One region of the Pantoea sp. PvP021 genome, then DNA from elsewhere that is predicted to be linked to it. Evidence: predicted binding sites of a transcription regulator. Region 1 holds the regulator's gene; the other holds the start of a gene.
The links. The regulator sigma-54, encoded in region 1, starts transcription at its own class of promoters, with help from an activator protein. The targets are predictions, from matches to a motif close to GTTGGCACANNTTTCGCTNT.
Positions count from the first base shown of each region.

Region 2: the regulator sigma-54 is predicted to act here: its motif matches at 9,598-9,617, upstream of ACVKSX_RS09010 (gamma-glutamyltransferase family protein).

Region 1 covers NZ_JBSRXX010000007.1:46,447-62,297, reverse strand. Annotated here, with positions in the region: gene ACVKSX_RS17410 (glutamate synthase-related protein) at 1-1,526, opposite strand, end outside; gene arcB (aerobic respiration two-component sensor histidine kinase ArcB) at 2,416-4,749, shown strand; gene mtgA (monofunctional biosynthetic peptidoglycan transglycosylase) at 5,638-6,357, shown strand; gene npr (PTS phosphocarrier protein NPr) at 6,361-6,633, opposite strand; gene rapZ (RNase adapter RapZ) at 6,630-7,484, opposite strand; gene ptsN (PTS IIA-like nitrogen regulatory protein PtsN) at 7,532-8,011, opposite strand; gene hpf (ribosome hibernation promoting factor) at 8,164-8,451, opposite strand; gene rpoN (RNA polymerase factor sigma-54) at 8,473-9,906, opposite strand; gene lptB (LPS export ABC transporter ATP-binding protein) at 9,955-10,680, opposite strand; gene lptA (lipopolysaccharide ABC transporter substrate-binding protein LptA) at 10,686-11,237, opposite strand; gene lptC (LPS export ABC transporter periplasmic protein LptC) at 11,212-11,784, opposite strand; gene kdsC (3-deoxy-manno-octulosonate-8-phosphatase KdsC) at 11,781-12,347, opposite strand; gene kdsD (arabinose-5-phosphate isomerase KdsD) at 12,361-13,344, opposite strand; gene ACVKSX_RS17345 (calcium/sodium antiporter) at 13,361-14,341, opposite strand; gene ACVKSX_RS17340 (hypothetical protein) at 14,340-14,597, shown strand; gene mlaF (phospholipid ABC transporter ATP-binding protein MlaF) at 14,569-15,384, shown strand; gene mlaE (lipid asymmetry maintenance ABC transporter permease subunit MlaE) at 15,389-15,851, shown strand, end outside.
Region 2 covers NZ_JBSRXX010000001.1:1,908,742-1,924,592, forward strand. Annotated here, with positions in the region: gene ACVKSX_RS08950 (methylthioribulose 1-phosphate dehydratase) at 1-14, opposite strand, end outside; gene ACVKSX_RS08955 (pyridoxal phosphate-dependent aminotransferase) at 373-1,533, shown strand; gene ACVKSX_RS08960 (amidohydrolase) at 1,521-2,288, shown strand; gene uraH (hydroxyisourate hydrolase) at 2,316-2,651, opposite strand; gene uraD (2-oxo-4-hydroxy-4-carboxy-5-ureidoimidazoline decarboxylase) at 2,648-3,142, opposite strand; gene hpxK (allantoate amidohydrolase) at 3,145-4,398, opposite strand; gene ACVKSX_RS08980 (pyridoxal-phosphate-dependent aminotransferase family protein) at 4,395-5,630, opposite strand; gene ACVKSX_RS08985 (amino acid ABC transporter ATP-binding protein) at 5,651-6,382, opposite strand; gene ACVKSX_RS08990 (amino acid ABC transporter permease) at 6,363-7,019, opposite strand; gene ACVKSX_RS08995 (amino acid ABC transporter permease) at 7,019-7,687, opposite strand; gene ACVKSX_RS09000 (transporter substrate-binding domain-containing protein) at 7,698-8,483, opposite strand; gene hpxU (MurR/RpiR family transcriptional regulator HpxU) at 8,675-9,514, opposite strand; gene ACVKSX_RS09010 (gamma-glutamyltransferase family protein) at 9,653-11,239, shown strand; gene hpxX (oxalurate catabolism protein HpxX) at 11,252-11,434, shown strand; gene ACVKSX_RS09020 (AtzE family amidohydrolase) at 11,431-12,828, shown strand; gene hpxZ (oxalurate catabolism protein HpxZ) at 12,828-13,208, shown strand; gene puuE (allantoinase PuuE) at 13,259-14,212, opposite strand; gene hpxA (allantoin racemase) at 14,245-14,976, opposite strand; gene ACVKSX_RS09040 (GntR family transcriptional regulator) at 14,973-15,695, opposite strand; gene ACVKSX_RS09045 (NCS1 family nucleobase:cation symporter-1) at 15,840-15,851, shown strand, end outside.

The DNA.
Region 1 (15,851 bases):
AAGTAGTGCGCCATGCCGCCTTCATGATCGGATAAGCCGTTGATGGCGTTGCCGTAACCCATCGCGGAGATCTTCTCTGCGCCGGTATTCAGCATCGGGTCCATCATAAACTTGAAGCTTTCCTGGTTGTAGTAGTAGGCAACAAAGCGCTGATACGTTTTCAGATCGCCACGATAACGCAGCGGTGAACCCTGTTGTTCTGCCGGGATCTCGGGCAGATCGTCAAGACCGACGCGCGCTTCACGCAGCAACGCCGAATAATCTTTCTCTGCGGCCAGTTTTTCCAGCGCCTGCAGCGTGGTATAGCTGCGTTTTTCACGGTGATCGAAATAGAGCATACCGCCCGCTTCGATACGCCCACGACGCAACACGCTTTCAGGTGGGAAGGCGATCTGGCCGGCTTCCGACATCGCACCGATATAGTCAGCGGTTTCCACTGAACGCAGGGGACGCAGACCCAGACGATCAAGACGCGCGCCAATTACTTCGCCATTACCAAAGATTAAGGCAGCAGGGCCGTCGTTCTTCTCTTCATACAGCGAGAAGTACTCCAGCATGTCACGCACTTCTGGCGACAGCGCGCTGTCGTTTTCCCAGGCGGGCGGCATCATCGACACCACGGCGGTGATCAGATCGAGGTCATCTTCCATCAGACGGCTGTGGATGCTCTGATCCAGGCGCGAACTGTCGGACTGGCCTTTAGGCCGCACGATGGTCTTGCCACGGGCCAGTGCCAGCGCGGACTCAGCGATGCGGTTTTTACGGTCAGTGTTCAGCTCGCCGTTGTGCGCCATCAGGCGGAACGGCTGCGCCATCGTGGTATGGGGATCGGTGTTAGTGGAGAAGCGGGTGTGGAAAAACAGCCCGCGCACCTGATGATCGGGATCGGTCAGATCTTTGAAGTAAGGGATCACTTCATTGGAATTCAGACGGGCTTTGAACACCTGCGTGCGTGACGACAGCGACAGCGGATAGAGGCCGCCAAATTCGCTTTCGGTAAAGGCACGGGCTTCAATGGTTAACAGGGCGCGGTAGATGCGTTTTTCGAAGTCGTTCTGATCAACTACATCCTGTGGCGCAGTGAAAATCCACTGCAGAATCGGTAACTGGAACTGCGCGGCTGCCGGGCGCGTCACGCTGCTGTCGAGCGGCATGTCACGCTTCATAAGTACCGGCAGACCAAAGCTGCTGAGGGTTTCATCCACCAGACGTTCGGCATTCGCGCGCAGCTCAGCATCTTTCGGCACAAAGAAGTTACCGACACCAAAGCGTCCCGCTTCCAGCGGCTGGCCGGTAATCTTGCGGAAGAACTGCAGCGAAAGATCAACGTTGACCCCCGCGCCGTCGCCAACGCCTTCCGCTGACATGCCGCCGCGGTGAGGCACCGTACACAGGGCGCTGTGCGCCATCTGCAGAATCTCGTGGGTCTGCTCGCCGTCCTTACGCGTAATGAAACCTACACCACAGCTGTCACTGCCTGCTGTCGGATCATACAAGCCATAGGATTGAGGTTTTTTAGTGGACATTGAGGGTCTCCTTAAACTGCTTTGACATTACCTGCACTGTTTCAGGGTCTGAGCGCAACGGGGGCGCTATCATTTTCATCGCCATGCTCTGTCGAGCGCGCGTCATAGCCCTGAGCATTTCTCTCCAGACATCGGTAAAACGTCCTTAATTGAGCTGCTCTCTGATTTCCGGTCTCTTAAAGGAGATGACTTAAACCACGCGGGAGTCTTCTTGTTGCATAGATATGCCGAGACAATGGCCCGTCTGGAAAGCTTTCAGCGGATTTCCAACTTATCGGGAAAGCGTAATCAGGTCAAATAGGGCGGTCAGACGGGATTATCATGCGTTTTATCTGCTTAAGTCTATGAATTAAATGCTTTTTAAGGTTTAAAATGTATCACTCTGGTGCCTGGCGACAGGCCGATAAATGTGAACTGACTCACTGTAGTGCAGGCGTCAGATCTCTGCACCATGCTGGTGACAGGGTGTTAAGCAGCATTAAATGCTGTTCAGCACCCATGATGCATAGCATGTATCTGTTTTTCTTATGTCCGGTTATTTGAATGAAACCGCGGTTGGTTATAAGAAAAATTAATCAGCATGGGCATGCTTAAAACAGCATTAAAGATGAATGGCTATGCATATAAAAGGGTGTGCCTGTGCAACAGGACGCTGCCAGGATATTGAAAAAAGGCCGTACAGAGAAATCGGTGATTCGCTGGCGGCCTTACAGATTATTCATTTGGCACAGTCAGTCAAGGGTTTTAACCGCTTTGTCCTTAACGTCGCCGATCGGCGAGGCTGCTGCACCATAAAAGCGCATTTGATCCCTTATCTCCACGCGACGTGCTGCGACGGCAGCGGGTTAACTGCGCTATTATGAGGCTGTTTCTCTTCCAGGGAGTTGTTATGAAACAAATTCGTCTGTTGGCGCAGTACTACGTTGATTTAATGGTGAAGCTTGGACTGGTGAGGTTCTCGCTGCTGCTGGCGTCTGCGCTGGTGGTGCTGGCGATGATTGTCCAGATGGCGGTCACGATGGTACTGCGGGGCCATGTCGAGAGTATTGACGTGGTGCGTTCGGTCTTCTTCGGGCTGCTGATCACGCCCTGGGCAGTCTATTTCCTCTCGGTGGTGGTCGATCAGCTGGAGGAGTCACGGCAACGCCTGGCACGGCTGGTGGATAAGCTGGAAGAGATGCGTACCCGCGATCTGGAACTCAATCAGCAGATGAAAGAGACCATTACGCAGCTGAATCAGGAGATCAGCGATCGTAAAAAGGCGGAGCTGGCACGCGAACAGGTGATGGATAAGCTGCGTGAAGAGGTAACGCGTCGTGAGCAGGCACAGATTGAGCTGGAACAGCAATCCTCCTTCCTGCGCTCCTTCCTGGATGCCTCGCCTGACCTGGTGTTCTATCGCAACATCGATAAACAGTTCTCCGGCTGCAACCGTGCAATGGAGCTGCTGACCGGCAAAAGCGAAAAGCAGCTGATTGGCCTGACGCCGCGCGATATCTATGATGATGAAGCGGCCACTAAGGTGCTGGAAACGGACGAAAAGGTGTTCCGCCACAACGTCTCGCTGACCTATGAACAGTGGCTGCAATATCCCGACGGACGCAAAGCCTGCTTCGAGATCCGTAAAGTGCCTTACTACGACCGCGTGGGTAAGCGCAGCGGATTGATGGGCTTTGGTCGCGATATAACCGAACGTAAGCGCTATCAGGACGCGTTAGAGAACGCCAGCCGGGAGAAGACCACCTTTATCTCTACGATCAGCCACGAGCTTCGTACGCCGCTTAATGGCATTGTCGGCCTGAGCCGCATCCTGCTGGACACCGACCTCAATCAGGAACAGCTGAAATATCTCAAAACCATCCACGTCTCCGCCATCACGCTGGGCAACATCTTTAATGATGTGATTGAGGTGGACAAAATCGAGCGCCGTAAAGTACAGCTGGATAATCAGCCGCTCGACTTCACCGGTTTCCTGGCCGATTTAGAAAACCTCTCTGGCCTGCTGGCACAGCCGAAAGGGCTGAAGTTTGTGCTCGCGCCGCAACTGCCGCTGCCGCATATGATCTCGACCGATGGAACGCGTCTGCGCCAGATTCTGTGGAACCTGATTGGTAACGCCGTGAAGTTCACCCAGCAGGGCGAGATCGTGGTGCGGGTAACCTATGAGCAGGACGAGACGCTGCGCTTTGAGGTGCAGGACTCCGGCATGGGTATCCGTCAGGAGGAGCAGGACAAGATCTTCGCTATGTATTATCAGGTCAAAGATCAGCATGGCGGTAAACCGGCTACCGGTACCGGCATCGGACTGGCAGTATCACGCCGCCTGGCGCAGGCGATGGGCGGTGATATCCGGGTGCACAGTGCGCCGGGACAGGGTTCCTGCTTCACTGTAGAGATTAAAGCGCCACGCATTGCTGAAGAGGTGGAGGATGAAGGCGTGGACGACAGCCTGCCACTGCCTGCGCTGCACGTGCTGCTGGTTGAAGATATTGAGCTCAATGTGATTGTCGCGCGCTCGGTACTGGAGAAGCTGGGCTGCAGTGTAGAGGTCGCCATGACCGGCAGCGAGGCGCTGGCGATGTTTGACCCGCTGGAGTTTGACCTGGTGCTGCTGGACATTCAGCTGCCCGATATGACCGGGCTGGATGTCTCACGTGCGATTCGCCAGCAGTACCAGGGAACGCATCTGCCCCCGCTGGTTGCTCTTACCGCCAATGTTCTCAAAGACAAAAAAGAGTACTTCGATGCGGGAATGGATGACGTGCTCAGCAAACCGCTGGCAGTGCCGGCACTCACTGCGATGATTAAAAAGTACTGGGATTATCAGGCAGAACCGGAAGAGGAGATCGCTGATGTCAGCGATGACAAAACCCGGATGCTGCTGGATGTCGCGATGCTCGAACAGTATATCGAGCTGGTTGGTCCCAGCCTGATTACCCAAAGCCTGACGATGTTTGAAAAGATGATGCCGGACTACCTTGCGGTGCTGGAATCGAATCTGATGGCGCGCGATCAGAAAGGCATTGCTGAAGAGGGGCACAAAATCAAAGGGGCGGCGGGTTCGGTCGGGCTGCAGCGTTTGCAGATGCTGGCGAAACAGATTCAGAGTCCGGAGTTACCGGCGTGGTGGGACAATGTGGGTGAATGGATTGATGAGCTGAAGCATGAATGGCGACACGATGTGCAGGTATTACGCGACTGGGTGGCAGAGCAGGATAAGTGATACCCCGGAAAAAAATGACCCCAGCCGAGGCCGGGGTGCGCGAAATACTGCGCCAACACCAGGGAAATCATTGCGGCCGCTATGATTTGAATAATTAATGCAGCCGCAGGGTATTGGTTAACACTGTCATCACCTTAGCAAATTCATCTTCTCATGCGACAAGATTCATTAAAATATGTGATATTGAGCAGCGTTTAAATACAGAAAACATTAATTTGGCAACACAGTCAAGTAAGGAATTAATTTCTGTGCTGTGTTGCTGCTATTTTAATCAGTTTTACGCTTTTTCGTGTAGTTTTAATGCTGCCGGGCAGGGAAACTGAGGCTGAGCAGCACCAAAGTGAGCCGCCGTTAACATGTGCCTTTTGAGTGAGGCTAACGCGCTGATATTGCAAGCGCGCTGCCTGAAATGACACGAATTATCCAAAACGATTTGGAATGATAAAAAAGAATCTAAAAGTTTGTCCTTCTGTCGTTCTGCTATCAGGGTTATTACTGGAAGGAAATAGTGCCATTCTGGCAACCCGTGACGCCATTAAGCGCTGCTTATTTATCCGTTATAACGATAATTCTGATTAACCTTTGGGCGCGGCAGGATTAAGAAAATAATAACAGTTAAGCATAGTAAATGATTCATGCGGGCGCTTATTACTCATTATTAAGTGTTTATCTGGAAAGATGCTAAGCAATGGCAATGAATGGAACCGATTCCTTTTTTGCGGAAGTACTTGAACTATTTCGAACTGTTGCAGCATGTTGATGCAAAATGATTGAATAAAGTCTGGAAACAGCCTGTCAGTTTTCAGCGATAATCGTAAAAAGGCTGCTTTTTTAGCAGTGATTACATGAGTGATTGATTAACGTCTGAAACAAGTGTGGGAAGATTGCATGAACAAGCATAAAGGAAGCGTCGGACAGCGTATCAGACGTATTGTTGGTCGTATCGTACTGGTGTGGCTGGGAATATGGCTGGCGGGCATTTTACTCTTTTCGTTCTTACCCGTGCCGTTCTCAGCGGTGATGGCTGAACGACAGATCGGAGCCTGGTTACGCGGTGATTTTAGTTATGTCGCCCATTCAGACTGGGTCGGCCATGACGAGATTTCGCCCTGGATGGGGCTGGCCGTTATCGCCTCAGAAGATCAAAAGTTTCCCACCCATTGGGGCTTTGATGTGGCGGCGATTGAGTCTGTACTGGATAACAGCGATAGCCGGATGCGTGGGGCGTCCACGCTGTCTCAACAGACGGCGAAGAATCTGTTCCTCTGGGATGGTCGCAGCTGGGTGCGTAAAGGTCTGGAAGCGGGTCTGACGGTAGGAATTGAAACGGTCTGGACGAAGCGGCGTATTTTAACCGTCTATCTCAATATTGCGGAGTTCGGGCCCGGCATCTTTGGCGTTGAGGCGGCTTCTCAGCGTTACTTCCATAAGCCTGCCAGCCGGCTGACCGCAGCAGATGCCGCCTTACTGGCAGCGGTGCTGCCTAATCCGATACGTTATCGTGCTGCTGCACCCTCAGGCTACGTCAGAGAGCGGCAGCAGTGGATACTGCGTCAGATGCGCCAGCTTGGCGGGGAAGGCTTCCTGCAGCGTAATCAGCTCGATTAAGCGTTAATCTTCATCGAAACCCGCTTCAAATAACTCAATGACCGCTGCCAGCGCCGGGATCTCCTCCGGGCCGCTGGCTTCAATCTCAATGTGGCCGCCTTTTGCCGAGTCGAGCATCAGCAGCGCAATCACGCTGCTGGCTTCGGCTTCAGTGCCCGCTTCATTGCGCAGTAATACTTCGGCATCAAAGCTCTGCACCAGCTCAAATAACTTCATCGCCGGACGTGCATGCATGCCCAGCTTATTTTTGATTTCTACAGTTTGTCTGACGGTCATGATTTGCGCTTTTCCAGCGTACGATGGCGTGACTGCACATTCTTACCCCGTGAACGGAAGTAATCTGCCAGCTGTTCTGCAATATAGACTGAGCGGTGTTTACCGCCGGTGCAGCCAATCGCCACGGTAAGATAGCTACGGTTATTGGTCTCCAGCATCGGCAGCCAGAGTTCAAGGTAGCTGCGCGTCTGGTAGATAAAATTATGCACTTCAGTGTGGCGATCAAGGAAGGCCGCCACAGGACGATCGAGGCCGGTCATCGGGCGCAGTTTGGGATCCCAGTGGGGGTTGGGCAGAAAGCGCACGTCAAATACATAGTCAGCGTCAATCGGAATGCCATGCTTGAAGCCAAACGACTCAAACACCATGGTCAGCTCACGTTCACGCTTGCCCAGCAGGCGGGTACGCAGCATCTCTGCCAGCTCGTGCACCGACATCTCTGAGGTGTCGATGATCAGATCGGCACGCGAACGAAGTGGCTCCAGCAGATCGCTCTCTTCATCAATCGCGCTCTCCAGCGAGAGGTTTTTGCTGGAGAGGGGATGCAGACGGCGCGTATCGCTGTAACGACGAATCAGGGTGTTGCGATCGGCGTCGAGAAACAGCAGCTGAGGGGAAAATGTATCAGGCAGATTATTCAGTGCGGTTTCAAAAATTTCCGGGGATTCGGGCATATTACGCACGTCGATGCTGACCGCCGCCGAAATATTGCGCTCAGCCAGCGAGTTAGCTAACTCAGGCAGCAGCACGACCGGCAGGTTATCAACGCAGTAGAACCCCATATCTTCCAGCGCACGGAGCGCCACTGACTTCCCCGAGCCTGAACGACCGCTAACGATCATCAGCACCATGACCTTCTCTCCCGTTTTAAAACCGGCACCGGGCCGGTAAAGACGCGTTACTGCTCCGACTGGACTTCCGTAATAATGGCATAGAGCTCTTCATCACTCTGCGCTGCGCGCAGACGACGGCAAACCGTTTTATCTGCCAGACGCTTTGCCACCAGTGACAGGGTGTGCAGATGTGTTTTGCACTGGTCAGCCGGGACCAGTAAGGCAAACAACAGATCGACCGGCTGGTTGTCGACGGCATCAAACGCAATCGGCTGTTCGAGGCTGATAAACACCCCAACCGCGCGCAGCGTATCCTCTTCCAGCTTGCCGTGCGGGATGGCTATCCCGTTACCAATACCGGTACTGCCCATGCGTTCGCGGGTCAGGATCGCTTCGAAAAGCGTCTGGTGCGGCAGGTTGAGCTGCTTAGCGGCCAGTTCGCTGATGATTTCCAGCGCACGTTTTTTGCTCTGGCAGTGGACGCCGCTGCGGGTGCAGTCTGGCGAAAGCACTGTGCTCAATTCCAGTGTGAGATCGTTGTTCATTATCGTTTCACTTGCGTGTTCACCAGGCCATTCACCGCCAGCGCGTATTGACGCGTGTGACAAACGGCGCCTGCTCAGATGACAAAACGGGGCGGATTATCCGCCCCATCCTGTCGGCTCTGCGCGCCAGGCGCGCGTCGCTAGCGTGAAGGTTAGTGTTTTTTCAGTTTATCTTTGTGTTTGGTCAGCTGACGGGTGAGCTTATCGATCAGTCCGTCAATGGCCGCATACATATCTTCCGCTTCGGATGTGGCGTGCAGCTCGCCACCATTCACGTGTAGTGTTGCGTCAGCCACCTGCGTGACTTTCTCAACCTTCAGGACAATATAGACCTGATTGATATGTTCAAAATAGTGTTCCAGTTTGGCAAATTTACCGTTGACGAATTCACGCAGAGGTGGAGTGATTTCAACGTGTTGCCCGGTCAGGTTCAGCTGCATAGGTCTTCCTTCTCATTTCTTTCAAACCAGTTGTTTACGCTGGTTCGATGGCGGGATGGATAAAGACTCACGATATTTGGCGACGGTACGCCGTGCCACCATGATCCCCTGATCAGATAACATGGAGGTCAGTTTACTGTCGCTCAAGGGTTTGGCTGGATTTTCCGCCGAAATTAATTTTTTCACCAGGGCACGAATCGCGGTAGAGGAGGCTTCACCGCCACCTTCGGTATTCACGTGACTGGAGAAAAAGTACTTCAGTTCAAAAATGCCACGCGGGCTGTGCAGATACTTCTGCGTGGTAACGCGGGAGATGGTCGATTCGTGCATCTCAACGGCCTGAGCGATATCCGCCAGCACCATCGGGCGCATAAATTCTTCACCCTGCTCGAAAAAGGCCTGCTGCTGCTCAACAATACAGCGCGTCACTTTCAGCAGGGTATCATTGCGGCTTTCCAGGCTCTTAATCAGCCAGCGGGCTTCCTGCAGATTACTGCGAATGAACTGGCTGTCGCTGTCGTTCCGCGTCGCGCCGCTCATTGCCGCATAGTGCTGATTGATCTTCAGGCGTGGCACGCTATCGGCATTGAGTTCAACCGTCCAGCGGCTGCCGATCTTACGCACCAGCACATCGGGAATGACATATTCTGGTTCGCCGGTGTTGATCGACTGACCCGGACGCGGGTCCAGCGACTGAATCAGCAGCATCGCCTCTTTCAGCACCTCTTCTTTGAGGCGTGTGACCCGCATCAGGCTGCGGAAATCGTGGTTTGCCAGCAGATCGAGATGTTCGCTGACGATCAGGCGCGCCTCTGCCAGCATCGGCGTTTCGGGCGCATATTGTGAAAGCTGCACCAGCAGGCAGTCACGCAGGTCGCGCGCGCCAACACCAATCGGGTCAAAGCGCTGGATGCGTTTCAGCACCGCTTCAACTTCATCCGCTTCGAGCTCATCATCGCCGATGCTGTCAAGGATCTCCTCAAGCGAAACGGTGAGATACCCGGTGTCATCAATAGCATCGACAATAGAGGTGGCAATGGCGCGATCGGTATCGCTGAACGGCGTCAGGCCGACCTGCCACATCAGATAATCCTGCAGCGACTGGGTTGTTTCGCCCTGATAAACCGGTAACTCATCATCCTGGTAATCGGTGCCGGTGCCGGAAGGCGTACCCGCGGTGTAGATCTCATCCCAGGTCGCATCCAGCGGCAGTTCATCAGGCATCTCTTTCTGCTCAAGCGCTTCGCGTGTATCCAGCGCCTCGGCCTCTGAAGACTCCCGTGAATCGATCTCTTCATGCAGGTCAGTCTGCTCAAGCAGCGGATTACTTTCCAGCGCAAGCTGAAGCTCCTGCTGGAGTTCAAGCGTAGAGAGTTGCAGCAGGCGAATCGCCTGTTGCAATTGCGGAGTCATTGCCAGCTGTTGGCTGAACCTGAGTTGTAAACCTTGCTTCATAGACAGGATGATCGTTCCCAGGTAAACATCGGTATTAACGACACCTTATCAGAGTCTGAACTCTTCACCCAAATAAACCCGCTTAACCTGCTCATCCGCAAGAATTTCATTCGGTGTGCCGTGTGCGATCAGGTGCCCCTGGCTGACGATATAAGCCCGCTCACAGACCGCTAACGTTTCGCGTACGTTATGGTCGGTAATCAGCACACCGAGGCCGCTGTCACGCAGATGCTCAATGATCTTCTTAATGTCGATAACGGAGATGGGGTCAACACCGGCAAAAGGTTCATCCAGCAGGATAAATTTAGGATTAGCCGCCAGCGCCCGCGCAATCTCAACACGACGTCGCTCACCACCCGAAAGTGCCTGGCCCATGCTGTCGCGCAGGTGCTCAATGTGAAACTCTTCCATCAGCTCACGGGCACGATCCTGGCGTTGCTCTTCGGTCAGATCGTCACGGATCTGCAAGACCGCCATCAGGTTATCGTAGACGCTGAGGCGACGGAAGATCGATGCCTCCTGCGGCAGATAGCCGATGCCACGACGCGCACGGGCATGCAGCGGCAGGATGCTGATATCTTCATCATCAATAATAATGCGGCCAGCGTCACGCGGCACAATGCCCACTACCATGTAAAAGGTGGTGGTTTTACCGGCACCGTTCGGGCCCAGCAGGCCGACAATCTCGCCGGATTTTACCTGCAGGCTGACATCTTCTACCACGCGACGGCCTTTATATGCCTTCGCCAGGTTTTCTGCGATTAATGTGGCCATAGCTATCAGTTACTCTTCTTTCCGCTGTTGGACGAACCTTTGTCCTGAAGTTGCGACGGCACCAGTACAGTCGTGACGCGCTTGTTCTGGCCCTGACTGAAAGCCTGCATTTTCTGCTCTTTCACCAGGTAGGTAATACGATCGCCTTTGATGTTGCTGTCCTGCTGCTCAATGAACGCATTGCCGGTCAGTTCAACGAAATCATTAGCCAGTTCATAGTGCAGTTTTGCGGCATGGCCCTGCACCGGCTTACCGCTGTCCTGCATCTGATAGAAGGTGGCGGGATTACCGTAGGCGTCAACGATGGTTTTCTTGCTGTCGCCGCCCGGACGGGTCACCACGACTTTATCTGCCGTGATTTTAATTGAGCCCTGCGTCACGATGACATTGCCGGTAAAGGTCGCGACATTGCCTTGCAAATCCAGCGCCTGATTCTGCGAGTCAATATTGACGGGCTTGTCCGAGTCACCGGTCAGAGCCAGCGCCGGAACGCTGGTTGCCAGCAGCATGCTGGCCAGTAAAAGCTTCAGGCTATTTTTGTTCATTTTGAATTTCATAAGAGGTTTTGACCTTCTCGATTAACTCGGCGTTTTTTGTCCGTAAATTGCCGCGCATTTTCATGCCGGTGGAGTTAAAACTGCGGCCATACAATGTCACCTGGTCATCAGAGGTAACGTCCTGAGTGACAAGATTAATCTGGGCGTTATCGGTTTTGATCCGCTCAAGCTGAGAATCCTGCGTCAGCGTATTCAGCTCAACATGGCCATACAGGTAAAGCATACGATCTTTGGTGAGCTTTGCTTTATCCGCGCGTAACGTCCAGGTAGGGATTTTGTTCTCATCAAAGGTGGTCATGACCGGATTGTCGAACCAGCTCAGTTCATCATCCGAGAAATAGGTCACTTTGTCAGAGACCAGTTTATATGACAGCGCGCCCTGCGGGTTATAAACCACAGTGTGTGAATCAGCACTGGTGTAGGTCGGTGACTGACTGTCCGTGCCGACTGGCGTGCCATCGTCATCCTGGTTAGTAAGATTCCAGCCGATCAAAACCAGTGCAATCAAGGTCAGAATCAGCGTTATCCAACGCCTGCTTTTACTCATACTGATTGCCCTTTGGCATCCTCAAATTTGTTCTGCGCCATTAAGATCAGGTCACATACTTCGCGAACTGCACCGCGTCCACCGGCAATCCGCGTGACATAATGCGCGCGCGGCAACAGGATCGGATGTGCATCCGCCACCGCCACGCTTAATCCCACTTTTGCCATAACCGGCCAGTCGATCAGATCGTCACCGATGTAGGCGACCTGGTCGTCGGAAAGAGACAGTTTATCCAGAAGTTCACGATAGGCCAAAAGCTTATCCGATTGTCCCTGATAAAGATGACGGATGCCGAGCGTTTTACAGCGATCTTCCATCAGACGGGCATTGCGGCCGGTAATAATAGCCACTTCCACATCGGAGGTCAGCAAACAGCGAACGCCGTAACCGTCCCGCACGTTGAATGCCTTCAGCTCTTCGCCATTATTCCCCATGTAGATCACCCCGTCGGACATCACGCCATCGACATCGCAGATCAGCAGACGAATCCTGCTGGCGCGCGCCATAACGTCAGCGCTGACCGGGCCGTAGCAGGTTTCAATCGGGTGGGTTGCCTGTTGCATTTTCTCTTCCTGTTCAGACTACGCCAGCGCGCAGCATGTCATGCATATGTACCACACCGAGCAGATGGTCGTCATCGGCCACCAGAATTGAGGTAATGTTTTTGGTCTGCATCAGGTTCAGGGCTTCCACCGCCAGCATATTAGGCCGGACGCGGATGCCACCTGGCGTCATCACTTCCCCGATGGTGGCGCGCTGGAAATCGATGCCCATATCAAAGATGCGGCGCAGGTCACCATCGGTAAAGATACCTTCAATTTTCATCAGATCGTCGACGATCACCGTCAGCCCCAGATTTTTGCGGGTAATCTCCAGCAGCGCATCGCGCAGCGAGGCGTCCCGTGTGACGTGCGGCAGTTCATCGCCACTGTGCATGATATCAGCCACATGCAGCAGCAGTTTACGACCCAGCGCACCGCCAGGATGGGACAAAGCAAAGTCTTCGGCGGTGAAGCCGCGCGCTTCCAGCAGCGAAACCGCCAGCGCGTCACCCATCACCAGCGTGGCCGTGGTGCTGGTGGTCGGTGCCAGACCCAGCGGGCAGGCTTCCTGCGGAACATGGACACACAGATGCACATCGGCAACCCGGCCCATCGCACTGTCAGGCCTTCCGGTCATGCAGATCAGCGTAATGTGCTGACGCTTTAAAACCGGAATCAGCGCGAGGATTTCGTTCGACTCACCGCTGTTGGAGATGGCGATGACCACATCATTTTTGCTCACCATGCCCAGATCGCCATGGCTGGCTTCGGCCGGATGAACAAAAAAAGCGGGCGTGCCGGTACTGGCAAAGGTCGCCGCCATTTTTTTGCCGATATGGCCAGACTTGCCCATGCCCATCACCACCACTTTCCCCTGACAGGCGTAGATCAGGGCGCAGGCGCGGGCGAAATCGTCGTTAATATATTGATCGAGTTGTTCCAGACCTTCGCGCTCAATGCGCAGTACGGTTTTCCCCGCCTGCTGGAAATCAAATGCTGTTGGTTGCTGATATGACATAGTGAGTCTGTCCTTGTTAGCCGTCCATGAATGCCGGCTGCATCCACAGCAGCGTCACCCAGACGAAGAAACCACAGAGTAAAAATAAGCCTGCCGTACGGCCAACGCGGCGGCGACGTAGCAGGCAGAGCAGGGCAAACAGCACGCTGACTCCCAGCATCACCCAGTAATCACGGGCGAAGGCGTGATAATCGACACTGCCAGGGTGAATCAGCGCAGGCAGACCCAGCACAATGGCAATATTATAAATGTTGGCGCCGATCAGATTGCCGATCGCGATATCATCTTCGCCTTTCAGCGCACCGGCAATAACCGTTGCCAGCTCGGGCAGGCTGGTGCCCACGGCGATCAGCGTCAGGCCCATCACCAGTTCGCTGACGCCAAAATAGTCGGCAAACGCCGTGGCATTGTCGATCACCATTCGTGTCGACATCGGCAGGATAATCAGCGCGACGGCCAGCCAGAGAAAGGCCACCGTATTTCCGCTCTCTTCGCGTGGCAGCTCGGCCAGCTGCTCGCGGGTCAGGGTGTCGTTGTTATCTCGTTCTGCTTTACGCGCAATGCGAATCACCACCATCAGATAAATCGCGGCAATGGCGATCAGGCCTATTCCATCCAGTCGACTAAGCTGATTGTCAAACAGCATGAAACCGCTGAGCAGGGTAACCAGCAACATTAACGGCAGTTCACGGCGTATCAGATTAGAATGGACGCTGAGCGGGTGCATAAGCGCAGCGGCACCCAGGATGAGTAAAATATTGGTAATATTCGAGCCGAGCGCGGTGCCAACAGCAAGATCCATCTGGCCATGCTGCGCCGCGGAAAAGGAGAGGATCATCTCTGGCAGCGAGGTGCCGATGCTGACAACGGTCATGCCAATAATCAGTGGCGGGATGCCAAATGATCGACACAGTATAGAGGCGCTAAACACCAGACGATCGGCACCATATGCCAGTAAAAGCAAACCGATAATCAGCAGTGCAGAAGCTACGAACATGAAAAATCCTTGCGTAAAAACCCAGGCCGGCAATGCCTTTCCCGACCGGTTTAAGGTTCTGTTTGGCGAGACAGGCGCTGATTTTGACCGTCCGGACGGCAAAAGTAAATTTAATGACCATTTTCGCCAAATCTTAGCGGTAAGTTTCTGTAAAGCTATCGTGAATCAGGACCGAACAGGCTACCATCGTACCCCATGTTTACGCCCGATCCTTACAAGAGGTTATAATGATCCAGCAGCAATCGAATCTGGTTGAGGTTCGTGGCGTGAGTTTTTCGCGCGGAGATCGCACCATCTTCGATGACATTTCGCTGACCGTGCCAAAAGGCAAAGTGACGGCGATAATGGGGCCGTCGGGGATAGGAAAAACCACGCTGCTACGCTTGATTGGGGGGCAACTTCAGCCGACCAGCGGTGAAATCTTTTTCCGTGGTGAAAACATTCCGTCATTGTCTCGCACTAAATTGTACGAAGCGCGCAAAAAAATGAGCATGCTGTTCCAGTCTGGCGCGCTGTTTACTGACCTGACGGTCTATGAAAATGTTGCCTGGCCGCTGCGTGAACATACCCGTCTGCCTCCTCCGTTGCTGCACAGCACAGTGCTGATGAAGCTGGAAGCGGTGGGTCTGCGTGGCGCGGCCCAGCTGAAGCCCGCGGAGCTGTCGGGCGGAATGGCGCGTCGTGTGGCACTGGCGCGCGCTATAGCGCTGGAGCCGGAACTGATCATGTTTGATGAGCCTTTCGTCGGTCAGGATCCGATCACGATGGGCGTGCTGGTAAAACTCATTGATGAACTGAACCATGCTCTGGGCCTGACCTGTATTGTGGTCTCGCACGACGTACCGGAAGTACTGAGTATTGCGGACTATGCCTATATCGTGGCCGGACAAAAAATTATCGCACACGGCACCACGCCGGAGTTGCGAGCGAACAATGACCCGCGCGTTCGCCAGTTTATTGATGGCGATGCGGATGGTCCGGTTCCCTTCCGTTTTCCTGCCGGCGACTATCTCGCTGATTTAACCGGCTCAGGGAGTAACTAAACTGATGGTGTTGAAGGCGCTGGCGACATTTGGACGTCAGGGAATTGAAACGTGCGCCAGTTTTGGACGCGCAGGACTCATGCTCTTTCATGCGCTGGTGGGCAAGCCAGCGTTCCGCAGACACACGCCGCTACTGATTAAACAACTTTATAGCGTCGGCGTGCTGTCGCTGCTGATCATCGTGGTTTCCGGTCTGTTTATCGGCATGGTGCTTGGCCTTCAGGGTTATCTGGTCTTAAACACCTATGGCGCGGAAACCAGCCTCGGTATGCTGGTGGCGCTGTCATTGCTGCGCGAACTGGGGCCGGTTGTGACCGCGCTGCTGTTCGCCGGACGGGCAGGGTCTGCGCTGACCGCCGAAATCGGCCTGATGAAGGCCACCGAACAGCTCTCCAGTATGGAGATGATGGCGGTTGACCCGTTGCGCCGGGTGGTCTCGCCGCGCTTCTGGGCCGGTTTTATCAGTA
Region 2 (15,851 bases), on a different contig from region 1:
AGACTCTGCGACATAAAAGTTCCTTGCGGTGAAATGTGATCTCGGGTGGCTCAGCCCAGATAACGATAATGGCTATAAAATTACAACAGGTTGAAAATCTTAAACAGTTAGCAAACGTGCCCGACTGCTGAACCATACTCTCCGGGTCCTGCCAGATGATCCGCATCTCAGCAAGGCAGCAAGTGCGCGCATCCCCGGGAGCTGACACTTGTCAGTGACCGGGGTAAGCAAACGAAGCTAACGAAGCTGAGGTGTGGAGCATGACGCATTTAGCCATCTAAGCGTCTTGATTGCCAAATACTATCATCCTGTTTATAGTGGCACAAACACCGGGTGACACCGCATCAATCTTCGCGCTTAAGGCCTGACATCATGACGCAGCACAACCTGATCCCCGAGAGTAAACTCCCTTTGCTCGGCACCACCATTTTCAGCCAGATGAGTGCGCTGGCGCAGCAGCATAACGCTATCAATCTCTCTCAGGGCTTTCCTGATTTTAGCGGCCCGGACTATCTGCAGCAGCGGCTGGCGTATCACGTCAGCCAGGGCGCGAACCAGTATGCGCCGATGACCGGTGCGCTGCCGTTACGTGAGGCGATTGCAGAGAAAACCGCGCGGCTCTATGACTATCGTCCTGATGTCGAAACAGAGATTACGGTGACGGCAGGCGCAACCGAAGCGCTCTATGCGGCGATTACCGCGCTGGTGCGGCCGGGCGATGAAGTGATCTGCTTTGATCCCAGCTACGACAGCTATGCGCCTGCGGTAGAGTTGTCGGGCGGCGTGATGAAACGCATTACGCTGCAGCCGCCCGCTTTCCGGGTGGACTGGCAGGCGTTTGCTGCCCTGCTGAGTGATAAAACCCGGCTGGTGATCCTGAATACGCCGCACAATCCTTCCGCCACCGTCTGGCAGCAGCAGGATTTCGCCGCGCTGTGGCAGGCGATTGCTGCGCGGCCGGTCTATGTGCTGAGCGACGAAGTCTATGAGCACATCTGCTTCGATCAGGCAGGCCACGCCAGCGTGCTGGCACATCCCGAACTGCGCCAGCGTGCTCTCGCGGTGTCGTCGTTTGGTAAGACCTTCCATATGACCGGCTGGAAAGTGGGCTACTGCATTGCCCCTGCCGCGATCAGCGCTGAACTGCGCAAGGTGCATCAGTATCTGACTTTCTCCGTGAATACACCGGCGCAGCTGGCGATTGCCGATATGCTGCGTGAGCATCCGGAGCACTATCTTGAGCTGCCGGCGTTTTATCGCGACCGCCGCGATCGGCTGGCAACGGCGCTAAGCAGCAGCCGCTTTAAGGTACTCCCCTGCGAAGGCACCTACTTTTTGCTGGTCGATTACAGCGCCATCTCCGATCTGGATGATGTCAGTTTCTGCCAGTGGCTGACCCGCGAAGTGGGCGTTGCCGCGATTCCTCTGTCGGTGTTCTGCGCCGATCCCTTTCCTCATAAACTGATCCGCCTCTGTTTTGCCAAACAGCCGGCGACATTAGATGCCGCCGCGGAGCGCTTATGTCAGCTTTGAAAATCACGTTACTGCAGGAGACGCTGAGCTGGATGGATGGCGAGGCCAACCTGCGCCATTTTGACGAGCAACTGGATGGACTCACTGGGCGCGATCTGATTTTACTGCCAGAGATGTTTACCACCGGCTTTGCAATGGAAGCGGCGAAAAGCTCGCTGCCACAGGCGCAGGTGGTGGAGTGGCTGCATCAGCATGCCCGTCGCAACGATGCCCTGGTCGGCGGCAGTGCGGCGATTCAGACCGAACACGGCGCGGTAAACCGCTTCCTGCTGGTGGAGCCGGACGGCACGCTGCATCAGTATGACAAGCGCCATCTGTTCCGCATGGCGGACGAGCATCACCACTATCTGCCTGGCGAACAGCGTCAGGTGTTTGAGTGGCGCGGCTGGCGCATCCTGCCGCAAATCTGTTACGACCTGCGTTTCCCGGTCTTCTCGCGCAACCGCAACGATTACGATCTGGCGCTCTATGTCGCCAACTGGCCTGCACCGCGTGCACTGCACTGGCAGGCACTGCTGCTGGCGCGGGCAATTGAAAATCAGGCTTATGTGGCAGGCTGTAACCGCGTCGGCAGCGACGGCAATCAGCATGAATACAGCGGCGACAGCCAGATTATTTCACCGCAGGGTGAGATCCTCAGTGGGGCTGAGCCGCACCAGCGCGCCAGGCTGGACGCAGAGCTGTCGCTGGACGCACTGAATGCTTATCGCGAGCGCTTCCCGGCCTGGCAGGATGCGGATCGCTTTTCGCTGTGAATGGCGGGCGGGAAGTCAGACCGCCCATTAACTGCCGCGATAGGTTGACCAGGACCAGGGCGAAATCAGAAACGGCAGGTGAAAATGGCTGCCCGCTTCGGCAATCATAAAATCGATCTGCGCGCTGACGTAGAGTGCATCCCGACCGGCGGCAGCAAAATAGTCGCCGATTTCTGCCGTTAAACGGTAGTGGCCCGGCGTCAGCGGCTCGGGCGTGAGATCTTTCAGACGCCCGTCGCTGTCGGTTTCACCCTGTGAAACCGGAAACCACCCTTCCGGGCTGTTCTGCTCAAGTGAAATCGCTACACCGCTGGCCGGTTTGCCCAGCGCCGTGTCCAGAATATGGGTAGTAACAGTACTCATTGAATCGTCTCCTTCAGGCGTAACAGGGTAATTTCACGCAGCTGATCCAGCGCCTCCTGCTGCTCGGCAGGATCGCTATTCTGCAACCGACGCTGCAACTCTGCCAGCATCTGCTCGCCGCTGCGCCCTTTAGCGCGAATCAGAAACACCCGGCCAAAACGCGTTTCATACGCCTGATTCCCCTGCTGCATTGCCTGCTGCAAAGCGCTGTCGGCCTGCTGCATGGCGGACTGCTCTCCCCGTGAAAGTGCCGCTTCTTTATCCGCACCGTTCGCGCGTTCGCCAATGCGGGGATGCGCCGACAGTGCGGCCTCCAGCTCAGGCCGCTGCCACTGGCGGGCCAGCGCATCGGCGGTTGCCCGTAGCGCATCCAGGGTGTCAAAAGGCCGCGCCGCCACCAGCGACTGCTGCCAGTGCGGAATGGCAACACAATGCCGGATGGCCGCCTGCGCCTCATCAGCCGACAGCTGATTAAATGCGGCTAATTCCATGTTCAGCTCCGTTCAGCAATCAGCGAGACCGCCTGTAAATAAGCCTGCAGCGCGGGCGCCACATCAGCCACCGCCACGGACTCTGCCGGATGGTGGCTGATACCGCGATGGTTACGCACAAATAGCATGCCGACCGGCCAGCGTTCAGCGATAGCGATGGCGTCGTGCCCCGCACCGCTCGGCAGTGACAGGCTGCGCCCCTGCACCGTTTCCACCGCATGACTCAGCGCCTGTTGCAGCGCGGAGTCACAGGCGGTGGCACCGATGCGATAATATTCGTTCGACTCAAAGCGGAGTCCACGCCGCAGCGCAATCGCCTCCGCCTGGGTTAACAGACTGGAGAGCAGTGTCTCCAGCGGGTTGTCCAGCGGACCGCGCACGTCCAGCGACAGCGATACCTCGCCAGGGATTACATTGACCGCTCCCGGCGCGCAGTTAATCGTACCGACGGTAGCCACCAGTTGCGGATCCTGCTCACGGGTGGTCTGCTCAATAAACACCATCCACTCGGCAGCAGCAGCCAGCGCATCTTTGCGGTGGGTCATCGGCACCGTGCCCGCATGGCCCGCTTCACCGGTGAAACGGCAGTTGAGGCGGCGCGCACCGTTGATGGCCGTGACCACACCGAGCGCCAGATCCTCCTGCTCCAGGCAGGGGCCCTGCTCGATGTGCAGCTCAAGATAACCGACGATATCCTCAACCCGCCGCGCCGCAGATGCGATCCTGTCGCTGTCGAGCCCGACATCCGCCATCGCCTGCGCCACGGTAATGCCGTTGCCGTCAGGATGCGTCACCCAGCTTTGCGGCCAGCTGCCGGTAATGCCACGACTGCCGAGCAGCGTAATGCCAAAACGGGTGCCCTCTTCGTCACCAAAGCCAATGACTTCAATCGCCAGCGGTAAGCGGCGCTGATTTTCGTTAAGCCACTGTACGGTTTCAATGGCGCTGAGCACGCCCAGCATGCCGTCATAGCGACCGGCGTTGCGCACCGTGTCGAGATGCGAACCAAGCAGTAACGCGGGTGCACCCGCTTCTGCCGCCTCGTAGCGCCCACAGATATTGCCCACTTCATCCTGCCACACCTGCATCCCCGCCGCCTGCATCCACTCACCGACACAGGCGTTGGCGCGCAGATGTTCGGGTGAGAGGTAGACGCGGGTCAGCCCCTCGGCCGTTTCGCTGATCGCCGCCAGCGCATCGCAGCGCGCCATAACGCGCTGTGCAGCGGCCTGGGCTTCGCTGGCGCTCATCATCATGCGTGGCTCCCGTAGTGATCCCAGGCGGCCTGCGCCGCGGCACCCTGCGGCGTGCGATAGCCGACATAGGTCAGCACCGTTTCCAGCGCGGAGAGAGTCTGCATCACGCAATCTTTACGCGCGTTGTAGCCCATGGTGCCGATGCGCCACACCTTGCCATGCAGCGGGCCAAACGAGGTGCCAATCTCAATGCCGAAATCTTCCAGCATCAGCTTGCGCACCTGATCGCCGTTTACGCCAGACGGGATCATCACGCCCAGCACGTTGTTCATTTTGTGTTTCAGGTCGCCGAAGGTCTCCAGCCCCATCCCCTGAATGCCTTTTAGCAATGCTTCACCGTGCAGCTTGTGGCGGGCGATGCCGTTGTCCAGCCCCTCCTGCAGGATCAGCCGGGCGCACTCGCGCGCGCCAAACAGCGCACTGGTCGCTTCGGTATGGTGGTTGAGCCGCTCCGGCCCCCAGTAATCCATGATCATGCCGAGATCAAAATAGTTGGAGTAGATCATCTCCTCTTCGCCATCCTGATGCGCCTCGGTGCGGATCCCCTGCTCTACGCATTTGCGTTTGCGGATCACCGCTTCCATCTCTGCACTCAGCGTGATCGGCGAGGTACCCGATGGACCGCCCAGGCATTTCTGCATCCCCGCGGATACGGCATCGAGTCCCCAGGCGTCCGTTTCCAGCGCGTTACCCGCCAGCGACGCGGTGGAATCGGTGTAGAACAGTACGCCATACTGTTTGCAGATCGCACCCAGTTGCTCAAGCGGCTGCAGCATGGTGGTTGAGGTGTCGCCCTGCACGGTCAGCAGCAGGCGCGGCCGCACTTTTTTGATCGCATCTTCAATCTGGTCGGGAGTAAAGACTTCGCCCCACGGCACTTCAATGGTGTGCACTTCCGCCCGACAGCGGCGGGCAATTTCGCACAGCAGATGACCAAAGCGGCCAAACACCGGTACCAGCACTTTGTCGCCAGGCCGGATCGATGACAGCAGAATCGATTCGATACCGGCGCGGGAGGTGCCGTCAATCAGCAGTGTCCAGCGGTTCTCTGTGCGAAACACGCCGCGATAGAGCGCCATCACTTCATTCATGTAGTGGGTCATCGCGGGATCGTACTGCCCCAGCAACTGACTCGACATGGCGCGCAGCACGCGTGGATCGGCATTGATCGGTCCTGGCCCCATCAGCAGACGCTGTGGCGGGTTAAGTTGTGGGTAGTGATTGATATCCATCGTAATTTCCTTTTTCAGAATCAGAGGCGAACCGAAGAGATAAACTGCTTCAGCTCCGGTGACTGCGGCTGAGCAAACAGCGTCTTACTGTCGCCCTGCTCCCAGACGCGCCCCTGATGCATAAAGACCACACGATCGCCCACGTCGCGGGCGAAGCTCATTTCATGCGTGACGAGGATCAGCGTCATCCCTTCTGACGCCAGCTGCTCCAGAACTTTGAGCACTTCGCCCACCAGCTCGGGATCGAGCGCGGAGGTGATCTCATCACAGAGTAAAACTTTCGGCGTCATCGCCAGTGCACGGGCGATCGCCACGCGCTGCTGCTGACCGCCGGAGAGGCTGGCAGGATAGTAGTTGAGACGCTCGCCCAGCCCGACCTTCTCCAGCATCTGCGCCGCCAGCGCCCGGCACTCGGCCTCGCTTTTTTTCAGCACCCGGCGCGGCGCCAGCATCACGTTCTCCAGTGCCGTCATGTGCGGGAACAGATTGAAGCTCTGAAACACCATCCCGACCGAGCGGCTGATTTCACGCGCCTGCGAGTCGCGATCGGTAATCGTCATACCGCCGAGCTTGATGCTGCCCTCCTGATAGCCTTCCAGCCCGTTCATGCAGCGCAGCAGCGTGCTTTTGCCCGATCCGCTGCGACCGATGATTGAGATCACCTCGCCCATGTCGATATCCAGATCCACGCCTTTCAACACATGGTTGTCGCCGTAATATTTTTGCACCTGATTAATGGTGATGAGCGGCATTGAATTTTTTCTCCAGATACTGGCTGTAGCGAGACAGCGGATAACACATCAGGAAGTAGCCCAGCGCCACCAGCCCAAAGACTTTAAACGGCTGATAGGTCACGTTGTTCAGAATGGTGCCCGCCTTGGTCAGCTCGATGAACCCGATAATTGACGCCAGCGCGGTGCCCTTGATCACCTGGACAGCAAACCCCACCGTCGGGGCAATACCGATGCGGATCGCCTGCGGCGCAATGACCCGCCACAACGTCTGACCAAAGGTCAGGCCGAGACAGCGCGACGCTTCCCACTGGCCTTTTGGCAGGGCGCGGATGCTGCCGTACCAGATATCGATCAGAAAGGCGCTGGTGTAGAAGGTCAGCGCCAGCGAGGCCGCCGTCCAGGGTGCAACATCAATGCCGAACAGGCCGACACCGAAAAACGCCAGAAACAGCTGCATCAGCAGCGGCGTGCCCTGAAACAGCGCGGTGTAACCGCGTACCAGCCGCGTTAACCATTTGCGTTGCAGCAGGCGCATAAACAGCAGCGGCAGCGTCACCAGCGTGCCGCCGACAAAGGCCACCAGCGACAGCAACAGGGTCCAGCGTGCCGCCAGCAGCAGGTTGCGCAGGATGTCCCAGTCGGTAAAGGTCGTCATCATGATGGCTGCACTCCAAACCATTTACGGCCAATCGCCAGCAGCAGATGGCGCATCGCAATCGACAACGCCAGGTAGATCAGCGTGGTCACCAGATAGACCTCAAAACTTAAGAAGGTGCGCGACTGGATCAGGTTGGCGGCGAAGGTCAGCTCCTCGTAGGAGACCTGCGACACCACCGACGAACCCAGCATCACGATGATGCACTGGCTTACCAGTGCCGGATAAATGCGCTGCAGCGCGGGCGGCAAGACCACCCGCAGAAACGTCTGGCTGCGGGTTAATCCCAGCACTCGTCCCGCTTCCCACTGCCCTTTGGGTGTCACCTGTATTCCGGCACGAATAATCTCGGTGCTATACGCCCCGAGGTTGATCAGCATCGCCAGCAGCGCCGCCTCGCCAGCAGTGAGTTTCAGCCCCAGCGCAGGCAGACCGAAAACGATAAAGAACAGTTGCACCACAAACGGCGTGTTGCGGATCAGCTCGACATAGATGCCCCACAGGCGGCTCATCCAGCTGGGTCTGCCACTGCGCAGCGCGGCGCCCGCAATGCCCAGCGCCACACCACCGGTGGTCGCCAGCACCGTCAGCTGAACGGTGACCCAAAGACCGGAGAGCAGCTCCGGCCAGTAGGGCCACAGGGCGGGAAAGTTAAGTTGCCCGGTCATGAATCTTTCCTCAGGTGCCGAGGTTGGCGGGCAGCGGCGCTTTCAGCCACTCTTCTGACAGTTTATTCAGGGTGCCATCTTTGATGCCCTGCTCAATCAGCGCATTCACTTTCGCTTTCAGTGCCGGCTGATCTTTCTTCAGGCCGATATAGCAGGGAGAATCTTTCAGCATAAACTGCGCCACCGGCGCTTTGGCCGGATTCTGGCGGGCAATGGCGGCGACCACCAGGTTGCCGGTCGCCACATACTGCACCTGACCGGAGAGATACGCAGACAAGGTAGTGTTGTTATCTTCGTAGCGTTTCACCTGTGCATCTTTCGGCGCAACGTCACTGAGCACCATGTCCTCTACCGCACCGCGTGTTACGCCAATCGATTTGCCGCTCAGGGCAGACGCCGCTTTGATTTCATCGCCTTTCGGCCCGAATACGCCCAGGAAGAACGGCGCATAGGCGCGGGTGAAGTCGATCACTTTTTCCCGCTCGGCATTTTTACCCATGCTGGAGATCACCAGGTCGACCTTGTCGGTTTGCAGATAAGGCACGCGGTTGGCACTGCTGACCGGCACCAGCTGCAACTTAAGTTTCATCTGTTTTGCCAGGTATCTGGCCGTGTCGATGTCATACCCCTGCGGCTGCAGATCGGTGCCAACCGAGCCAAACGGCGGGAAATCCTGCGGCACGGCGATGCGAATGACGCCGCGTTTCTGGATGTCCTGCAGTTGATCGGCCAGCGCGCTTCCCGCTTGTGCCATCAGTAATGCCGCTGTCGCAACCGCCATCAAAACTTTTTTCATTATGCACCCCGGTGAGATTAACGTGAAACAAAAGATTCTTTGAGATGCAATCTGCAACTAATGTGCCAATCCTGACGGCCACAGAAAAAGGGTTAAGCGGCAAAGCTTCAGCTGAAATCTGGCGTAATCGGGACGACTACGCCGGGGGAAGGTCTGTTCTGAAATGGGGCAAAGCACCAAAACGGTGCCTTTTAGCGGTGCTCCAGCTCATCAAACTGCTGGTAAAGGTCGGCGATCTGATGAATGCGCTGGCGTCCCTGTGCCAGCATTTCATGCAGCAGTGCATTGGCAATCAGGTTAACCAGACTCATGGCGGAGCCATAACTGTCGAAGGCGGAAACGCTGTCCAGCGGCGTACAGAGCTGCCAGCGCGCCAGCGCAATCACCGTCTGCGCCTGCGGCTCACACAGCGCCAGCAGCGGGATACCGGCATCCTGCAACTGCTGCATCAGCGGGCGAATGATGCGGGGACGACGACGGAAGGCCATCACGACCACCATATCCTCCGGCGTAATATCCACCAGCTCCTCAGCCAGCGTCTGGCCCGGCTGAGGCAGGATATGTACCTGCGAACGCGCCTGCACCAGCTGCTGTCGCAGATGCAGTGCCACCGGATAGGCGTTGCGCATGCCGATGATAAAGACGCGTTTTGCCTGCGCCAGCTGCTGGATAACCTCATTAAAGTGCCGGGCATCCAGACTGTTCACCCACTGCGTCAGGTTAGCCATCTCCTGCTTGTAGTGTCGCGCCAGCAGCGTATTGCCCTGCACCGCATCACGATTATCGGTCAGCGGCATGCCGCTCTGGCGCAGGATGCGTAACTCATCACGCATATCCTTGTATTTTTCATAGCCCAGACGCTTAAACAGCCGGCTGACCGTGGCTTTCGACACGCCACTGAGCCGCGCCAGCTCGGCACTGTTGTAGCTGATCAGGTCATCGAAGTGGTCAAACACGAAGTCGGCAATACGCTGCTCCTGCGGGGAGAGCTGGGGATAGTGACTCCTGAGTCGTTCATCAAGCTGTTTCATAACCCGTCCTGTAACTTTTGTTTCAGCAGAAGCTAGCACAATTTGCGCCAGGTTAACCGGCGCATTGTCAGCTCAGGGTGAAAACTGGAACAGCTCTTGCTTTGTTATCGGTTCTGTCACCCGGATAACGAGAAAAAGATGATTCAAAGCAATATGGCCCCGCAGGGGATGGCGGTGACGCCACACCATCTGGCGAGTGAAAGCGCGCTCGCGGTACTGCGTGATGGCGGTAATGCCATTGAAGCGATGGTGGCCGCTGCCGCGACCATCGCCGTGGTCTACCCGCATATGAATGGACTGGGCGGTGATGGTTTCTGGCTGATTCTGCCGCCCGGCGGCGATCCTGTCGCTATCGACGCCAGCGGCGCAGCCGGTTCGCTGGCTCATCACGATTTCTACGCCGATCACCCTAAGATTCCGCATCGCGGGCCGAAAGCGGCGCTGACCGTGGCCGGTACGGTCAGCGGCTGGCAGGAGGCACTGAATCTCTCGGCTGAGATGGGCACCCCACCGCTGCCGCTGGCACGTCTGCTGCGCGATGCGATTCGCTACGCCGCCGACGGTATTCCGGTGACTGCCTCACAGAGCGCCGCCACCGCGACGTTCCGCAGTGAATTGCAGCATCAGCCCGGCTTCAGCGCCACCTTTATGCCTGACGGCAACGTGCCGCAGCCAGGCAGCCGTTTTACCCAGCCCGCCCTGGCAAACACCCTCAGCCAGCTTACTGAAGAGGGGCTCGACAGCTTTTATCGCGGCACGCTGGCTCACCATATGGCCGATGAGATGGCCACGCTGGGCATGCCGGTGACGCTGGCCGATCTGCAGCAGCATCGCGCCCGCCGCACGACGCCGCTGCATCTCTCCCACAGCGAAGGTGACATCTGGAATATCACCCCGCCAACGCAGGGCATGGTGTCGCTGGCGATCCTGGGCATCACCGATCGGCTGGAGATGGCGGAGGCTGACGATGCGCAGACGGTGCACCGTATCGTGGAAGCCACCAAAAAAGCGTTTGCACTGCGCGACAAACACATCACCGATCCGCGTCACGTCACGGAAGATTTGCAGGCGCTGCTGGACAGCGATCACCTTGCCACACTCGCCAGCCAGATCACCGATGGAGAGGCGGCGGCATGGGGAAACGGACGCGGGCCGGGCGATACGGTCTGGATGGGCGTGATGGACAGCAGCGGCCTGGCCGTCTCCTTTATTCAGAGCATTTATCACGAATTTGGCAGTGGTGTGGTGCTGCCCGGCACGGGTATCACCTGGCAGAACCGCGGCGCCGCTTTCAGCCTCGATCCTGACCATCTGCTGGCCCTGGCACCCGGTAAGCAACCGTTTCATACCCTGAATCCCGCCGCCGCACGGCTGAAAGATGGCCGGACGCTGGTGTATGGCGCGATGGGTGGGGATGGACAGCCGCAGACTCAGGCGGCGATTTTTACCCGCCATGTGATTCAGGGCTTGCCGTTACAACAGGCAGTCAGTGCGCCGCGCTGGCTGCTGGGCCGGACCTGGGGGCAATCATCAGACTCGCTGAAACTGGAAGGCCGTTTTGACGACGAAACGGTATTGATGCTGCGTCTGTGGGGACATGAGGTGGAGCTGCTGCCGGACTTCAGCGAATCCGTGGGCCATGCGGGCGCCATTGTGCGCCACAGCAACGGCATGTTTGAGGGCGCAAGCGATCCACGCAGTAACGGCAGCGCCGCCGGTTTTTAACAGGAGCGAATCATGAATCAACACGACTGGGCCAGCTACATCGGCCATATGGAGCAGATACTGCAACTGGAACTGGATGACGCCCGCCGCGCTGAACTGCTGATCCAGCTGTCGCGTATCGCGGAGATGGCCGCGCCGCTGATGGCGTTTCCGCTGGATGACCGGCTTGAAGTGGCAGGAGTATACCAGGCATGAGATTAGGTGACGTTTCGATTCAGACCCTGCAGCGGGCGATTCAGCAGGGTGAAATCAGTGCGCTGGAAGTGGCAAAGCGCACGCTGCAGGCGGTTGAGCAGCATAATCCGGCGCTGAATGCCTGGACGGAAGTGACCGGGCCGCGCATGTTAAAAGAAGCGGCGGATGTTGATGCGCAGCGGCAGCGCGGCGAAACCCTGCCACCGCTGACGGGCATCCCGTATGCGGTAAAAAACCTGTTTGATGTGGCGGGTCACACTACCCTGGCCGGTGCCAGCCTGTTCAGCGACCGGCCGGCGGCACGTGCAGATGCGTTTGCTGTCGATAAACTGCGTCGCTCTGGTGCGCTGCTGTCTGGCATGCTGAACATGGATGCCTACGCGTATGGTTTTACCACCGAAAACAGCCACTACGGCGCGACGCACAATCCGCGCGATCTCAGCCGCGTGGCTGGCGGCTCGTCAGGCGGTTCGGCGGCTGCCGTGGCCGCCGGTCTGGTCCACTTTTCACTGGGCACCGACACCAACGGCTCGATTCGGGTGCCCGCGTCGCTGTGCGGTATTTTTGGTCTTAAGCCGACCTTTGGCCGGTTGTCACGCAGCGGCAGCCATCCGTTTGTCGCCAGCCTCGATCACATCGGTCCTCTGGCGCGGCGGGTTGAAGACCTGGCGCTGGTATATGATCTGTTGCAGGGCGCAGACCACACCGATGCGTTTCAGGCCGATCGCCCGCTGGCCGCGACGCTACCGGGGCTGTCACAGGGCAGCGAAGCCTTGCGCTGCGGCGTACTGGGTGGCTTTTTTGCCCGCTGGTGCGATGAGGATGCCCGCGCTGCCGTCGCGGTGGTCGCGGCAGCACTTGATGCACAGGAAGAGGTGCTGATGCCGGACGCTGAGCTGGCACGCTCGGCGGCGTTTATCATGACCGCGGCAGAAGGCGGCAATCACTATCTGCCCGCCCTGCGCCAGACGCCTGAGCAGTTTGAACCTAATTCACGCGAGCGTCTGCTGGCCGGTGCCATGATGCCAGGTGCCTGGTACGTGCAGGCGCAGCGTTTCCGCCGCCATTTCCAGCAGCAGGTGTTGCCGCTTTTTGATCGGTTTGATGTGCTGATAGCGCCGGCGACACCCTGCAGCGCGATCACCATCGGTCAGCAGACCCTGTCGATTCAGGGGGAATCGCTGCCCGCTAAGGCGAGCATGGGTATGCTGACGCAGCCGATCTCCTTCCTGGGATTGCCGGTCTGTACCGTGCCGCTGGCGACCCGAAGCGGTCTGCCGATTGGATTACAGCTTATCGCCCGTCCATTTAATGAAGAGGCGGTGTTACGTGCCGCCTGGGCACTGGAACAACGCGGCATTACGATACCGCAAATCAATATGGCTGGAGCCTGATGAACAGAGAGATTAATTTACCGCAGGTAGTCACCGAGGTGACGGCGCAGTTTTACCGCTACGAGCAGGCGCTGGTCAGCAATGACGTGGCCGAACTGGATGCGTTGTTCTGGCACGACCCGCGAACCGTGCGCCTCGGCGCGGGTGAGAATCTGTATGGCATTGATGAGATTCGTGCCTTCCGCGCCGCGCGTCCTTCAGCCGGGCTGAACCGGACGCTGCGAAACACCGTGATCACCACCTTTGGCGAGGATTATGCGGTCTGCAGCACCGAATTTACCCGCACCGGCAGCGATAAAATTGGCCGTCAGCAGCAGACCTGGGTACGTATGCCCCACGGCTGGTGCATCGTGGCGGCGCAGGTCAGCCTGATGAGCTGACATCGTCCGGCGCTTCGCCCGATCAACGCGGGGCGAGCGCCGGAACCGGCTTAAGGTGCCGGGTGCGTGTTGATCCAGTGGTCAGCGATCTGCTGACGGGTGCAGATCCAGACATCCTCATGCTGCTGGATGTGATCGAGAAAATTCTGCAGCGCGCGGAATTTGCCAGGACGACCCAGCAGGCGGCAATGCATACCGATCGACATCATCTTCGGTGCGGTTTCGCCCTCTTCATACAGCACATCGAAGCTGTCGCGCAGATAGGTAAAGAACTGTTCCGCGGTATTAAATCCCTGCGGCGAGGCAAAGCGCATGTCATTGCACTCCAGGGTATAGGGGATAATCAGGTGCGGTTTAACCGTTCCATCCTGACAGGTGACCTGGGTCCAGAAAGGCAGATCGTCGCCGTAGTAGTCACTGTCATAGCTAAAACCGCCCTGCTCCACCACCAGCCGACGGGTATTCGGGCTGTCGCGGCCGGTGTACCAGCCGGTCGGCGCTTTACCAAACAGATCAACCAGCACATCGACCGCCTGCTGCATATGCTGGCGTTCGGTTTTTGCATCCATGCCCTGATAGTGGATCCAGCGCCAGCCGTGACTGACCACATCGTAGTCAGCCTGTTTAATCGCTTCGACGACTTCCGGATGACGCGCCAGCGCCATCGCCACGCCGAAAACCGTTAACGGCAGACCGCGTTTCTGGAATTCGTTGTGGATACGCCAGAAACCGGCGCGTGAGCCGTACTCATACAGCGACTCCATCGACATGTGGCGATCGGGATAGCTGGCTGCCCCGATGATGTCGGAGAGGAACTGCTCTGAGCCGGTATCGCCGTGCAGCACGCTGTTTTCTGCGCCCTCTTCGTAGTTCAGAACAAACTGCACCGCCACACGGGCGTTGTTGGGCCAGGCGGCGTGCGGCGGATGAGCGCCATAACCGATTAAATCGCGCGGATAGTTTTTGTTAAAGCTGTACTCTTTCTTCTCTGCAGCGTCAGTCATCACTCCACCTGTTTTGATTCGGGAAAGTTCCGTTAGTTTAGATGCTGAAACGCACCTGAGAGAGGTTTCTGCAAAGGCCAGGCCAGATCTCCATGTTTGCTGGTGCCAAAACCAAGCGCCACCAGCGACTCCACCATCTTCACCGCCGCGCTGACGCCATCGATCACCGGCAGGCCGAGCTCCCGGGTCAGCTCCCCGGCCAGCGTCGCCATTCCGCCACAGCCCAGCACAATCGCCCCGCTGCCATCTTCCCGCTTCGCCTGAATGCAGCGCTGCCGCACTTTTTCCTGCGCCAGGCCGCTGCCATCTTCCAGCGCCAGTACCGGCAGATCGATGGCATGCAGTGCGGCACAGTGATGGGTAAAGCCATACTGCTGCAGCAGATGACGCGCAATCACCAGGGTGCGCGGCAGCGTGGTGACAATGGAGAAACGCGTCGCCAGCAGCGTGGCCGTATGCATCGCCGCTTCCGCGATGCCGATCACCGGTCCGCTGGCCAGCTCGCGTGCCGCCAGCAAACCCGGATCGCCAAAGCAGGCAATGACGTGGCCGCTGACGCCCTGCGCTCTGCCCAGTTTAATCTGCTCCAGTACGCCGATGGCGGCGATCGCCTCATCGAAGTGCCCTTCAATGGAAGGCACGCCCTGCGACGGTGAAACAGCCAGAATTTCGGTGCCCGGTGCGGCGACCGCACGCGCGGCCTGACCGATAGTTTCGGTCATCGCCGGGCTGGTATTAGGGTTAATAACCTGAATCAGGCTCATGAGGCAGCTCCAGAGCCTGCGGCAAACAGTCGGGAAAAGTCGGGCAGCGTTTCCCCGCTGCGCTCAAAGTGCAGGCTGGAGACGATGTGCTCAAAGTGATGCTGTAGCGCCTGCGTCAGCGGCTGCAGCGCACGTGCACGCAGTAACTGAAGCAGATTCGCATGATCGTCACAGCGGCAGCCACGCTGCCAGGGTGCGCCATAGGCGGCAATCACCAGTGATGAGCGCTGCGTCAGGCTGGTCACCATGCCGGTGAGCACCTGATTCCCGGAGATCGCCTGCAACTGAATATGAAAGGCCGCTGACAGCCGGATGGCTGCCGGGCCATCATGATCGGCGTGCGCCTGATTCTCCTGCGCGATGAGCTGCTCCAGCGCCACCAGATGCGGGGGCTGCAAATGGGCCAGGACCACTGGCAGATTAGCGCACTCCATTAAACTGCGGGTTGAGAAGATATCCCGCGCCTCTTCAACGCCGGGTGTGGAGACCTGCGCACCACGTTTGGGCGTCAGAGTGACCATTTGCACCGCCGCGAGGCGTTGCAGCACTTTGCGGATGCCGGTGCGGCTCACGCCAAAGACCCCGGAAAGCGCCTCTTCCGGCAATTTACTGCCCGGCGGCAGCTGATGCTCAACAATGGCGTTCATCAATGCCTGGTAAATCCCTTCATCTTTATCCTGCAGCCTGGTGGCGTCTCGCTGTCCTGTTTTACTCGTCATTACCCGCTCCGGTCGCTTGCTGTACGCCACATATCGTATACGTGAAAAATAAATATTGTATACAAGAAAAGAGATCTGGCCTGGATCCTGCAATACCGCCTTACCAGATTATTCATTCCACTCTCGGGTAGAGGAGCAGGTTTCATGCCAAATCAA